Regions from separate parts of the Chryseoglobus sp. 28M-23 genome, predicted to be linked through region 2. Evidence: predicted binding sites of a transcription regulator. Region 2 holds the regulator's gene; each other region holds the start of a gene.
What was found. Region 2 encodes LexA, which represses DNA repair genes until DNA is damaged. Its sites were predicted from a motif close to TCGAACANNTGTTCGA; they were not measured.
Positions count from the first base shown of each region.

Region 1 (4,264 bases), 230 kb from region 2:
GGATCGTCGGTCCGCAGAGCGTCGCTCGACTCGCGGCGCTCAGTGACGACGAGGTTGTGGACCGAGCGATGACCGAGCTCGCGCCGTTCTTCGGCGCTCCCTGAGAATCTGCATCACGCGCGCGTCGACGACGCGATCCTCCACCGCGGGAGCGAGCAGGAGCATCGTGGCGACACCCGCGAAGAGCGCGAGCGCGGCGGCGCCGTAGCCGACGATCTCCCCCGGCCCCGACACCTGTGCGGGATCCATGAAGAAGTACGGGTACCAGCCCACGATGCTCCCGCGCACGAGCGTGACCGTTCCCCAGCCGAGCGGATACCCGACGACGATCGCGAGCGTGCGCCACGGCGCACGCCGGCTACCAGGCCCGACGAGCCAGTCGACGAGCAGGAAGGCCGGCAGCCAGTAGTGCAGGATCCGGTCGCTCCACGGCACCTCGATGAGGTAGCCGCGACTCGCCGACTGCGTCACGAGGATCGTGAACACGATGCCCGCGACGATGAGGAACGTCGCGATCGAGACGCGCATCCCCGGCAGCCAGGACGGCTCACCGCGAGCGCGCAGGGCGACGACACCGCCGATCACGTTCGCGACGACGGCGACCATGTTGCTCTGCACCGTCAGATAGCCGAAGAAGTTGAGCGAGGCGAAGCTGCTGAACCCCAGGCCGTAGACGAAGCGGCTCGAGAGCGCGACGATACCGGCGACGGCCGCTGCGAGGCGCAGCACGCCGAAGATTCGCCATCGTGTCACTCGGTCGCGCCCCTTCCCCCGCTAGGAGGGTGCCACGGCGTCGCGTCGAGCGGCGAGATGCCGCTCGCGGTTCGCCAGGAAGAGCGGAAAGGTGAAGGCGATCGCCGTGAGCCCCGAGAACACGATGTACGCCCACAGGTGACGCATGCCGAGGCGCCGCCCCTCGATGACGATGAACGCGCACGCGGCCACTGCCATGATGAGGAGGTCCATGGTGAGGGAGCCCACGGCTGGGCCGTTCGCGAACCAGTCGCCGAGGAAGTCTGTGCGTTGCACGATGGCCTGGATGTTGTACGTCCAGGTGCCGATGAGCCCCACGACGGCGAGGATGAGGAACACGATGGCAGGAGCATTCCAGTGACGAGTCATGACACCATGATCGCCCCCTTCGGGCTGCTACTCGACGTCGACGGCCCCATCGCGAGCCCCGAGTCGCGTCGCATCGCCCTCGACTCGATCGTGGACGACCTGCTGACCCTTGCGTCAGCGGGCATCCCGATCGCGTTCATCACGGGCCGCAGCGACGCGTTCATGCGCGAGCAGGTGGTCGCACGACTCGTCGACGGTGGGCTGGATGCTCGATCTCACGTCTTCGGCGTGTTCGAGAAGGGCGGCTGCTGGGCGAGCATTGGCGCGACGGGGCTGGGTGAGCTCGAGATCGACCGAGACCTCGCCGTGCCCGAGTCGGTGCGCGAGGCGGTCGAAGGCCTCGCGCGCCAGCAGTACGCCGACACGATGTTCGTCGACGAGGGCAAGCACGTCATGATCTCCCTCGAAGCGCGCACCGACGTCTCCCCCGCCGCCTACCAAGCCGCCCAGGCGCGCTACGAGGCGGAGGTCTACGAGCGTCTCGTCGGCTCGGGCCTCGGGCTGCGCTATCGAGACCGCGAGGCGCACGACGGTCTTGGCCGCGTGCCGTGGCGCATCGACTCGACGATCATCTCGACCGACGTCGAGTCGGTGCTGCTCGACAAGAATCGCGGGGCGGATCGCGCGCTCGACTGGTTCGCCGCGCGCGGGGTGACCGCGCAGCGCTGGTGGTCGGTCGGCGACTCGCGCTCCGACTACCGCATGGCGGACGCGGTGCACGCGCGCGGCATCCCCGTGGCGCACCTCGACGTGCGGCCGGCCGACGGCGTGCTCGGCAAGCAGTACGACGTCGTCGTCGAGGGCGACCTCGTGCACGACCACGCGGGGGCGGCGTTCTTGCGTCGCCGCGTCGCCGAGCTGCCGTGACCGCCTCGCGCACTCCCCCGCTCGAGACGGTGCGCGCGTTGCAGGCGGCGCTCGCGGAGGCGGGGGTGCCCTCCGTCGTCGGGGGCTCCGGGCTTCTCGCCGCCCTCGAGCTGGTGGACGAGGCGAGGGACTGGGATCTCGTGCTGCCGGCGGGCAGCGTCGAGGCCGTCGAGCGGGTGCTCGCGGCGCTCGGGCTCGAGGCGACGCGGGCTGCGGACGAGCATCCGCTCTATGCCACCGAGGCGATGTTCACGGTCGACGCGGGCGATCACACGATCGACGTGCTCGTGGGCTTCGCCCTGCGCACTCCTGACGGGGTCGTCGCGATTCCGGCCAGGGCGGGCGGTACGTGGCGGGGTCTCGTGATGGCGCGCGCCGACGACTGGGTGGTCGCCTACCGCGCCATGGGTCGGGATGCTCGCGCAGAGTTGCTCGAGGGCGCAAGCCCGGGTGGGCTCAGCGCTGGCGCGCATCCTCCACGAGGTAGCGCGCCACCTTCGTCGTGAGGCGCGGGTAGGCCTGCCGCACGGCCACAACAGCGTCCTCGGGATCCGTCTTGGGGTCGATGCGCCGCTCGCGCAGCACCTTCGCGGCCCACTCCCGCGCGGAGGGCGGAGCGCCCATCGTCGTCGAGCGGTCGTCGAAGAGCTTCTGCAGCCGCACGCTCGGGTCTTCGCGATCGCCGAAGATCTTCGCGGCCAGTTCGCTCTGCATCGGGTGGCTTCCTCTCCCTCGCCGGTGCGGTCGTCACCTTCCATCCTGGCCTCGAGCGTGCTTCCCCGCGGTGACCTGCCAGCAACCTCGGAGGCTCGCGCGACACGCCGCTCGAGTGTCGGTGGCAGTTGCCATATTCGAATGTATGTTCGATCATGGAGAGATGCCCGCTCTTGCGCTCTCTGTTGTTGAGGAGCCCCCCGTCGACGACCCCGTCGACGGTACGGGTGCGGCGCGGGTTGAGACGGTCGACACCGTGCAGGCGTTGCAGGCCCGCATCGACTCCCTGCAGCGCACGCGCCTCGACACTCGTCTGCTGCCCACGCACGAGGCCCTCGCCGACCTGCTGCCCGCGGGAGGGCTGCAGGAGGGCGCCGTCTACACGCTGAGCCCCTCGAGCGCCCTCACGATGGCGCTGCTCGCGGGCCCGTCGGCGGCAGGGGCCTGGTGCGGTGTCGTGGGTATGCCCGAGTTCGGCATCGAGGCGGCCGAGGCCATGGGCATCGACCTCGATCGACTCGTGCTCGTGCCGCACCCCGGCGACCAGTGGCTCACCGTGACCGCGGCGATCGCCGACGCCCTCAGTGTCATCGTCGTGCGGCCCGGGCGTGCGGCGAGCGACGGCGCGATCGCGAAGCTCGCGGGGCGCGTGCGCGAGCGCGGCTCCACGCTGCTCGTGGCCGGTGCCTGGCCCCAAGCCGAAGCCATGATCAGCATCACCGAGAGCCGCTGGTCGGGTCTCGGCGACGGCCACGGCTACCTGAGCGAGCGCGAGGTCACGATCACCGTGAGCTCGCGGCGCAGCCCGCGCCCTCGCAGCGGGCGACTGCTGCTGCCCGATGGTGAGCTGGGCATCCGGCGTCTGGACCGATCTGACGCAGCCCAGCGCGGGGGCGCCGACGAGCACGGTGATGCGACGCAGCGGGCGCACGAGCGCTGGAGCACGCCCGCCCGCAGGGCCGGCTGATGACCCGCACGATCGTAGCGTGGGTACCAGACTGGCCGATCCTCGCCGCCGTGCGAGAGGGGCTCGTGACGGCGGAGCAGGCCGTCGCAGTCGTGCAGCAGAACCGCATCCGCGCGTGCTCGTCGACGGCGCGCGCGCAGGGCGTGCGGGCGGGGCAGCGCCGCCGCGAAGCCCAGTCGTTGTGCACCGAGCTGCGCATCCTGCCCGCCGATGACGACCGCGACCACCGCCTGTTCTCCCCCCTCGTCGACGTCATCGAATCCCTCGTCGCGGGCGTGCAGGTCGTACGGCCAGGCCTGCTCGCCCTCGCCTCCCGAGGGCCCGCCCGCTACTACGGCAGCGAGAAGGCCGCCGCCCTCGCCCTGCGCGGCGCCCTCCTCGCCGAGGGGGTGCCGGATGCCCGGCTCGGCCTCGCCGACGGACCCTTCGCCGCCGAACTCGCCGCCCGCAGCACCGCGCCTGAATCCACGACGCCAGGGCAGAGCGTGCGCATCGTGCCCCGCGACGCCGCGGCCGCCTTCCTCGCGCCCTTCCCCGTCACGACGCTCGGCGACCCCGACCTCGCCACCCTCCTCGGGCGGCTCGGGGTGCGCA
Region 1 covers NZ_CP061846.1:1,352,553-1,356,816, reverse strand. The annotation lists gene IE160_RS06570 (flavin monoamine oxidase family protein) at 1-104, shown strand, start outside; gene IE160_RS06565 (Pr6Pr family membrane protein) at 40-753, opposite strand; gene IE160_RS06560 (DUF2834 domain-containing protein) at 775-1,122, opposite strand; gene IE160_RS06555 (hypothetical protein) at 1,111-1,989, shown strand; gene IE160_RS06550 (hypothetical protein) at 1,986-2,495, shown strand; gene IE160_RS06545 (hypothetical protein) at 2,446-2,703, opposite strand; gene imuA' (DnaE2-dependent mutagenesis accessory factor ImuA') at 2,867-3,670, shown strand; gene IE160_RS06535 (DNA polymerase Y family protein) at 3,670-4,264, shown strand, end outside.
Region 1: the regulator LexA is predicted to act here: its motif matches at 2,841-2,856, upstream of imuA' (DnaE2-dependent mutagenesis accessory factor ImuA').

Region 2 (4,264 bases):
GTCGGCGGCCATGACGCGTGCACGGTCAGCGGAGAGCTCGACGCGCGCGCCGGCGGCCTCGACGGCCTTGACCGCCGAGTGCACATTGCCCGAGCCGTAGTCGAGCACGACCACGAGGGGGGAGGTCACGGCTAGAGCGCTCCCTTGGTGGAGGGCACGCCGCGCACGCGGTCGTCGCGCTGCACCGCCTGGCGCAGAGCGCGTGCGAACGCCTTGAACTCGGCCTCGGCGATGTGGTGCGGGTCGCGACCGGCGAGCACGGTGAGGTGCACGGTGAGGCCCGCGTGCATCGTGATCGCCTCGAAGACGTGGCGCACCATGGAGCCCGTGAAGTGGCCGCCGATGAGGTGGTGCTCGAAGCCCGCGGGCTCGCCCGAGTGCACGAGGTAGGGGCGACCGCTCACGTCGACGACGGCCTGCGCGAGCGCTTCGTCGAGCGGCACGAGGGCGTCGCCGAAGCGCGCGATGCCGGCCTTGTCGCCGAGCGCCTGGCCGATCGCCGTGCCGAGCACGATGCCCGTGTCTTCCACCGTGTGGTGCACGTCGATGTCGGTGTCGCCGTGGGCGGTCACGTCGAGATCGAGGAGGGAGTGCTTGGCGAGAGCCGTGAGCATGTGGTCGAAGAAGGGCACGGTCGTCGCGATCGACGAACGGCCGGTGCCGTCGAGGTCGACGCGCAGCTCGATGCTCGACTCGCTCGTCTCGCGCCGCAGCTCGGCGACTCGGGGCGTACTGGCGGGAGTGCTCACTGCTTCATCCTACCGAGCACCTCGAGGAACTCGGTCGTCTCCTCGGGCGTGCCCGCCGTGACCCGGAGGTGGCCGGGCAGACCGACGTCGCGGATGAGGATGTCGTGCTCGAGCAGGTACTGGAACGTCGCCTGCGGGTCGTCGACTCCCCCGAACAGCACGAAGTTCGCGCCGCTCGCGTAGGGCGCGTAGCCGAGCGCGGCGAGCTCGACGACGAGCCGATCGCGCTGGGCTCGGATCGCGTCCACCGTCTCGAGCATGAGCGGTGCGTGCTGCAGCGCCGCCACTGCGGCCGCCTGCGTGAGCGCGGAGAGGTGGTAGGGCAGGCGGACGAGGCGCAGAGCATCCACGACGGCGGGATCGGCGGCGAGGTAGCCCAGGCGGGCGCCCGCGAAGGCGAACGCCTTGCTCATGGTGCGGGAGACGACGAGGCGCGGGCGGCCCGGCAGCAGGCTCAGCGCGCTCGGCTCGCCTTCGGGCAGGAACTCGGCGTAGGCCTCGTCGACGATCACGATGCCGCGCGCGACGGCGCAGACCGCCTCGATCGTGTCGAGGCCGATGGGCGTGCCCGTCGGGTTGTTGGGGGTGCAGAGGAAGACGATGTCGGGGTCGAGCCGTTCGACGGCCGCGACGGCGGTGGCGGGGCTCAGGCGGAACTCGTCGTCGCGCTCCGCCGTGACCCACTCGGTGCCCGTGCTCGACGCGATGATCGAGTGCATCGAGTAGGTGGGCGGGAAGCCGAGCACGCGGCGTCCCGGGCCGCCGAAGGCCTGCAGGAGCTGCTGGATGACCTCGTTGGAGCCGTTCGCGGCCCAGACCTGCTCTCGTTCAACGCCCTCGCCCAGGTAGGCGGCCAGGTGCTCGCGCAGCGTCGTGAACTCGCGGTCGGGGTACCGGTTGACGGTGCGCAGCGCGTGCTCGACCGCGGCGGTCACGTGCGCGACGACGACCTCGGGAATCGGGTGCGTGTTCTCATTGACGTTGAGAGCGATGCGCACGGGCTTCTGCGGGGCTCCGTAGGGGGACTGCCCGCGCAGGTCGTCGCGGATCGGAAGGTCGTCGAGGCTCGTCACTCGCCCATCGTAGACGGGCGTGAGCGGGGCTCGGCCCGCGGTCGGAGCCTCAGCCCGCGTAGCGCTCGGGAACGATGAGCACCTGGCCGGGCTGGACGCTCGCGGAGTCGAGGCCGTTGATCGCGAGGATGTCGGCGACGACGTCGGCAGGGTTCGCCTCGGGGGCGAGAGTGCCGGCGAGAGACCACAGCGACTGGCCCGCCTGGACGGTCACCGTCGTCGACTGCTCGAGCCCTGAGGTCGCCGTCGCTCCCCCACCGTTGAGGGCGAGCATGACGAGCGCGATGACGAGAGGCAGCGAGACGAGCACGGCGATGACCGCGCGGCCGCGGCGCGTGAGACGCAGGCGGGTGCGCGCAACCGGGAGCGCGAAGCCACCGTCGTAGGTGCCGGTGCCGTAAGTGATGGAGCTCATCGCCGTTCTCCTTCTGACAAGTGGGCCTGGCTGACAACTGGGCCTGGTGGGGGGTGCAGGTGCCCCGGCAGCGGGGGAGCTGCCGGGGCAGGTACCCGATCTCGGCCGGGAGACGCGGGCACGAACCTGTGTTCCGAACATACCTTCGATCGAACACACTTTCAAGCCCCCGGCCCTTTTTCTCCACGAATCGGGCGACACACTCGAACAGATGTTTGAGTTGCACCCCACTCGTGGATAGAGTTTCGAGGGTTCGAGTGCAGTCAACGGCAGACCACCGACATTGGTCACACCGGCAGTGACGGCGGGCACTCGACACGAGACGAGGGAGAACCCCATGGCCGACGAGACCGTCGACATCAGCACGGCACCGAGCGCCGCCGCGCCCGGCACGCGCCGCCGCACGACGCTGAGCGACAAGCAGCGCGCCATCCTCGGGTTCATCCAGTCCTCGGTCGCGAGCCGGGGCTACCCGCCGAGCATGCGCGAGATCGGCGAGGCCGTCGGGCTCTCCTCGCTCTCGAGCGTCGCCCACCAGCTCGGTCAGCTCGAGCTCAGCGGCTACCTGCGCCGCGACCCGAACCGGCCGCGCGCCCTCGAAGTGCTCATCGACCTCGAGCCCGACACGACCATCACGATCGACACCCCGGTCTCGACGAGCCCCTCCGTCGGCGACGCCGCCATGGTGCCCCTCGTCGGGCGCATCGCCGCGGGCATCCCGATCACCGCCGATCAGATGGTGGAGGAGGTCGTGCCGCTCCCCCGCCAGCTCGTCGGCAAGGGCGAGCTCTTCATGCTCACCGTCGTCGGCGACTCGATGATCGACGCCGCCATCTGCGACGGCGACTGGGTCGTCGTGCGCCAGCAGAACACCGCCGAGAACGGCGAGATCGTCGCCGCCATGCTCGACAACGAGGCGACCGTGAAGGTCTTCAAGCAGCGCGACGGCCACACCTGGTTGCTACCCCGCAACTCGGCCTTCGAGCCGATCCTCGGCGACCACGCGACGATCCTCGGCAAGGTCGTCAGCGTGATGCGGAAGGTCTAGCGGGCTCCCGCCGTCGCGGTCGGTGCCGCGGTCGTCGTGAACGGCTCGAGCTGCGCCGCCAGACCCGAGTTCACGAGGGCGTGCACGCGCGTGCCCTCCTCCTCGTAGGAAGTCTCGAGCACACGGCCGCGCTCGTGCACGAGCGAGACGAGGTCGCCCCGGTCGTACGGCACGACCGCGGTCACCTCGACCTCGGGGTCGGGCAGGGTCTCGGCGATGCGCGCGCGCAGCTCGTCGACCCCCTCCCCCGTCTTGGCGGAGACGAAGACCGCGCCGGGCACGAGGCCACGCAGCAGGAGGCGCGCGTCGTCGTCCAGGAGGTCGCTCTTGTTGATGGCGACGATCTCGGGAAGATGGCGCGCATCCACCTCACCGATGACGTCCCGTACAGTCGCGAGCTGCGCAGCGGGGTCTGGGTGGGCGCCGTCGATGACGTGCACGATGACGTCGCTGTCGGCGACCTCCTCGAGCGTCGAGCGGAAGGCCTCGACGAGCTGGTGCGGCAGGTTGCGCACGAAGCCGACCGTGTCGGCGAGCGTGTAGGGGCGGCCCTCGGGCGTCGTCGTCTTGCGCACGGTCGGGTCGAGGGTGGCGAAGAGCGCGTTCTCGACGAGCACGCCCGCGCGCGTGAGGCGGTTGAGCAGGCTCGACTTGCCGGCGTTCGTGTACCCGGCGATCGCGACGCTCGGCACCGCGAAGCGGTCGCGGTTGGCGCGCTTGGCGGCACGAGCGGGCGCGAAGCCCTTGATCTGGCGGCGCAGCTTCGACATGCGTGTGTGGATGCGGCGGCGGTCGAGCTCGATCTTCGTCTCACCCGGGCCACGGCTACCCATGCCGGCCCCGGCGCCGCCGACCTGGCCACCGGCCTGGCGCGACATCGACTCGCCCCAGCCGCGCAGGCGCGGCAGCAGGTACTCGAGCTGCGCGAGCTCGACCTGCGCCTTGCCCTCGCGGCTCTTGGCGTGCTGGCTGAAGATGT
Region 2 covers NZ_CP061846.1:1,577,800-1,582,063, forward strand. The annotation lists gene hisH (imidazole glycerol phosphate synthase subunit HisH) at 1-129, opposite strand, end outside; gene hisB (imidazoleglycerol-phosphate dehydratase HisB) at 132-749, opposite strand; gene IE160_RS07710 (histidinol-phosphate transaminase) at 746-1,822, opposite strand; gene IE160_RS07715 (LysM peptidoglycan-binding domain-containing protein) at 1,872-2,237, opposite strand; gene lexA (transcriptional repressor LexA) at 2,575-3,285, shown strand; gene hflX (GTPase HflX) at 3,282-4,264, opposite strand, start outside.

Region 3 (4,264 bases), 490 kb from region 2:
ACCGTCACCTGCGCGCCCCTTCCAGCGTGCTTGCGTCACGCGGCGCGTGCGGGCTTCGGGTGGAGTGCTCGGCGAAGCGGCTCGCTGCGGCTGGGCATGTCGAGCGGGGTCTGCTGAACTCCGTGGGAGGGCGGTGGTATCGCTTCGTACTGGTCGCCCGGTGGTTCATCGGGCCGCGCGGCACGACGTCGAATGCGCCACCCATTGTTGTGCACGAGCAGGTGATGGTGGCGACAGAGCAGGATTCCGTCGGCGACGTCGGTGCGACCGCCGTGCGTCGCCCACGGGTCGATGTGGTGCGCCTCCGTCCACGACGGCGGCCGCTCGCAGCCGACCCATCGACAGCCGCCGTCTCGCGCGGCGAGGGCCTTGCGCTGTCGGATCGTGAAGTGGCGTCGAGTGCGGCCGACGTCGAGCGGCTGGCCGGTGCCGGAGATCAGGATTGGAGTGTGCGTGCCCGTGCAGAGCATGCGCTCCACGGTGGGGAGCGAGAGCGGTGCCGTCTGCCCCTCGACGGTCGCGGTGCCCGAACCGTTGCGGAGGTCGTTGGCGGTGACGAGCACGCGCACGGACGGGGCGCCCGTGCCGAGCAGCTGCGAGGAGTCGGCGTCGGCGCCGGCGACGAGGAGGGCGAGGACCGCGTCGGAGGCGTACTGCTCGGGCGTGCGCTCGTCGTCGAGCATGCGTTGGGCGACGGCGGCGTCGCGCTCGCCCACGAAGGTGGGGCCGCCCCGGCGGGGCGAGGTGGCGCGGTCGAAGAGGTCTGCGACGACGGCTGCCGACTCCGGGTCGAGCAACCACGTGGCGCGGCTCATGCCATCGGGCAGCCGGTGCAGACGCAGCGAGCGCGCCGAGCGCCGTTCGGCCTCGCGCTCGGCGACGCCCTCGGCGTCGAGCTCGTCACGCAAGCCGCGCGCACGACGGTAGAGACGATCGGTGTCGAGGTCGGGAGCTTCGGCCAAGAGCGCTTCCACTGCGCCGCGCAGCACCTGGGTCGTGACGGTCGCGGTCGGCTCGCCGAGGCCTGACCGGATCGCCTGGAGAGCCCCGATCGACAGTGCGCCGCGCCGCACAGGCTCGACGAGCCTCTGCGCCCACTCGGGGACGGCGGGTAGCCCGGCGGGTAGCTCGAGCGCACCCGGGCTTTCCGCCGCCGACGCGCCACCTGCACCCGCCTCCGCGGCTTCCGCCCCGACGAGCATGACCCCGGCTTGCACGACGTCGCGTGCTTCGCGTCGACTACTGCCGGTCGCGACCCGCACGAGCTCGTCGGCGGTGCGGTGCCCGCGCCGCTGCGCGAGCCCGGAGTGTGCAAGCGACGGCGCCGAGCGCCTCGCGGCCTCGCCTGCGAGGAGGGAGAGTCGGGCATCCAGCAGGCGGCGCACGCCGGACGCCTCCGAGAGTGTCGTGAGGAGTTCCTCATCGGAGAGCGAGGTGAGTGGCGCGACCGAATCCGGCGTCGACTCCAGCGACGCACGGGCCGCGGCGAACGCGGCGGCGAGGGATGCGGTCATGGGGCTACTCTCCCACATTCGAACGTGTATTCGACAGGGGGTCGCGTCGATCTTGGGACAACTTCTCGGCCGCTGCGCCTGGGGAGGAGCGGTGCGATCGATCGCGCCTCGGCATGAGGCCCAACCCACGGCACAGCCCGTTACCCGACCGGCCGCGCCCGACCAGACCCGCCTCGCCGCGCACGCCACGCCGCCGCGCGCCACGCCTACCCGTGCCCGCCCCGCACCTACGATTGACCCGTGACCACGCCAGACCCCGCCACGCCCACCGCACGAGAGACCCCGCGCGTCGCCGTCGTCATGGGCTCCGACTCCGACTGGCCGGTCATGGAGCCCGCGGTGGAGGCCCTCGAGCAGTTCGGCATCGGCTTCGAGGTGCACGTGCTGAGCGCGCACCGCACCCCCGACGCGATGATCGCGTACGGGCGCGCGGCCGCCGGGAAGGGCATCCGGGTCATCATCGCGGGCGCGGGCGGCGCCGCCCACCTGCCGGGCATGATCGCGAGCGTGACGACGCTGCCGGTGATCGGCGTGCCCGTTCCTCTGAAGACCCTCGATGGCCTCGACAGCCTGCTGAGCATCGTGCAGATGCCGGCGGGCATCCCGGTGGCGACGGTGTCGATCGGCGGCGGCCGCAATGCGGGCATTCTGGCGGCCCGCATCATCGGATCCCACGACCCGCGCGTGGCGGAGGCGATCGCCGCGTTCGCCCGCGACCTCGAGAGCACGGTCGGCGCGAAGAACGAGGCGCTGAAGAGCACGGTAGCCAACCGCGCGCCCAGCACCCCCGCACCCAGCACCCTGGCCCCCTAGGCGCGCCCGCCCCGTGACGCTCACCTCCCCGCTCCGGCATCCAGACACCCGGGATGCTGCGCTCATGACCCGCCGCGCCTGGTGGCTGCTCGGCCTGAACCTGCTGATCCCGGGCACGGCCCAGCTGCTCGCGGGCAGCCGCCGCTGGGGTCGATTCGCGGTGGGGTCGACGTTCACGCTGTGGGCGGTGGCGCTCGCCGCGGGCATCCTGTTCGTCGCCGCCCGGCCGGTGGCGCTCACGATCGCGACGAACGTGATCGTGCTCTGGCTCGCGCAGGCGGCGCTCGTCTTCTACGCGCTGCTGTGGCTGGTGACGACTCTGAACGCGTTCACGCTGCTGCGTCTGGTACGCACGGCTCCGGCGGCGCGCGGCTGGCTGGCGGCGCTGACGGCGGTGACGATCGTGGTGGCGACGGGCGGGGCGGCCTACGCCGCGTATCTGACGGGCGTGGGTCGGGATGCTCTGGGCGCCGTCTTCGCGGGCGGCGGCATCGTCGAGCCGATCGACGGGCGGTACACGGTGCTGCTGCTCGGCGGCGATGCGGGCCCGGACCGTCTGGGCCTGCGGCCCGACAGCATCACGCTGGCGAGCATCGACGCGTCGAGCGGCGCTGTGTCGCTCATCGGTATTCCGCGCAACCTGTACAACGCGCCGGTTCCCCCGGAGTCGCCGCTGTACGAGGCGTGGCCGAACGGCTTCGACTGCGGCGACGACTGCTTGATCAGCTACCTGTACCCGTGGGCGGAGGAGCGCCCCGAGCTCTATCCGACGGCGGCGGCGACCGGGTCGAGCCCGGGTATCGAGGCGATGCGCGACGCCGTGGAGGGCGTCACGGGGCTGACCGTGCAGTTCACGGTGCTCATCGACATGGCGGGGTTCGAGGATCTCATCGATGCGCTCGGCGGCGTCGTCATCGACGTGGAGGAGCCGATCACGCTCGGCATCAACGGCGGCCCCGTGGTGGGGGAGATCGCGGCGGGCGAGCAGCGTATGGATGGCGAGACGGCGCTCTGGTACGCGCGCAGCCGTTACAACCTCACCGACTTCGACCGCATGGAGCATCAGCGCGACGTGCAGGAGGCGATGCTGCGCCAGCTGGACCCGGCGACGGTGCTCACGCGGTTCGAGTCGATCGCCGGTGCGAGCAGCGACCTGGTGCGCACCGATGTTCCGCAGTCGATGATCGGCGTGTTCACCGACCTCGCGGTGCGGGGGCGCGAGCTGCCGCTGCGTCGGCTCGAGCTCGTGCCGCCGACGATCGACAACGTGCAGCCCGACTACGCGCTCGCGCGCACCCTCGTGGCCGAGGCCGTGGCACCGCTGCCGACGCCGACCCCGACCCCGGATTCATGACTCTCGGGGACGCCCGCTGATTGGGGACCTCATCGAGACGGTACCGGCTCCGGTACGGCGAAGAGCGCGTCTGCCAGAATTCCGGTTCCCTCGACGAGGTGGTATTGGAGCATGCGGTACTCCTCGAGCACGGCCTGGGCCGCTATCGAGAGCTGTGAGGACTCAAGAACTCTGCCGTCGGGGTCCAGCAGGAATTCGGGGCTCGCAGCAGGGATGTGCTGTCGAAGTTCCAGAAGCATCGCGTCCATGGCGGTGAGCGGTGCACGCAGGGTCTCGCGCACTTGCGTCATGAGATGGTTCGGGCCCAGGACGGTCTTGTCGCCGACATCGATGCGGTCAACGTTTGACCACACCAGGTAGGGCGTCAAGTATCGGGCATACTCGACACCGCCGATGGTGAGATCGGGGGGAAGGATGCTCGGCAGGTGGTCCCCGAAGAGCAGCAGGACGGTCGGCTCGCCGGTGCTCTCGATGTCGGTGACAAGGTCCTCGAGGGCCTCATCACTGTAGGCGAGACCGCGCAGGTACTGCTCGACCTGCTCGACGCCCTCGAACCGCTCCCGGATGTCGATGGGGTCGGAGT
Region 3 covers NZ_CP061846.1:2,068,899-2,073,162, reverse strand. The annotation lists gene IE160_RS10060 (HNH endonuclease signature motif containing protein) at 36-1,514, opposite strand; gene purE (5-(carboxyamino)imidazole ribonucleotide mutase) at 1,815-2,327, shown strand; gene IE160_RS10050 (LCP family protein) at 2,341-3,681, shown strand; gene IE160_RS10045 (LTA synthase family protein) at 3,711-4,264, opposite strand, start outside.
Region 3: the regulator LexA is predicted to act here: its motif matches at 1,533-1,548, upstream of IE160_RS10060 (HNH endonuclease signature motif containing protein).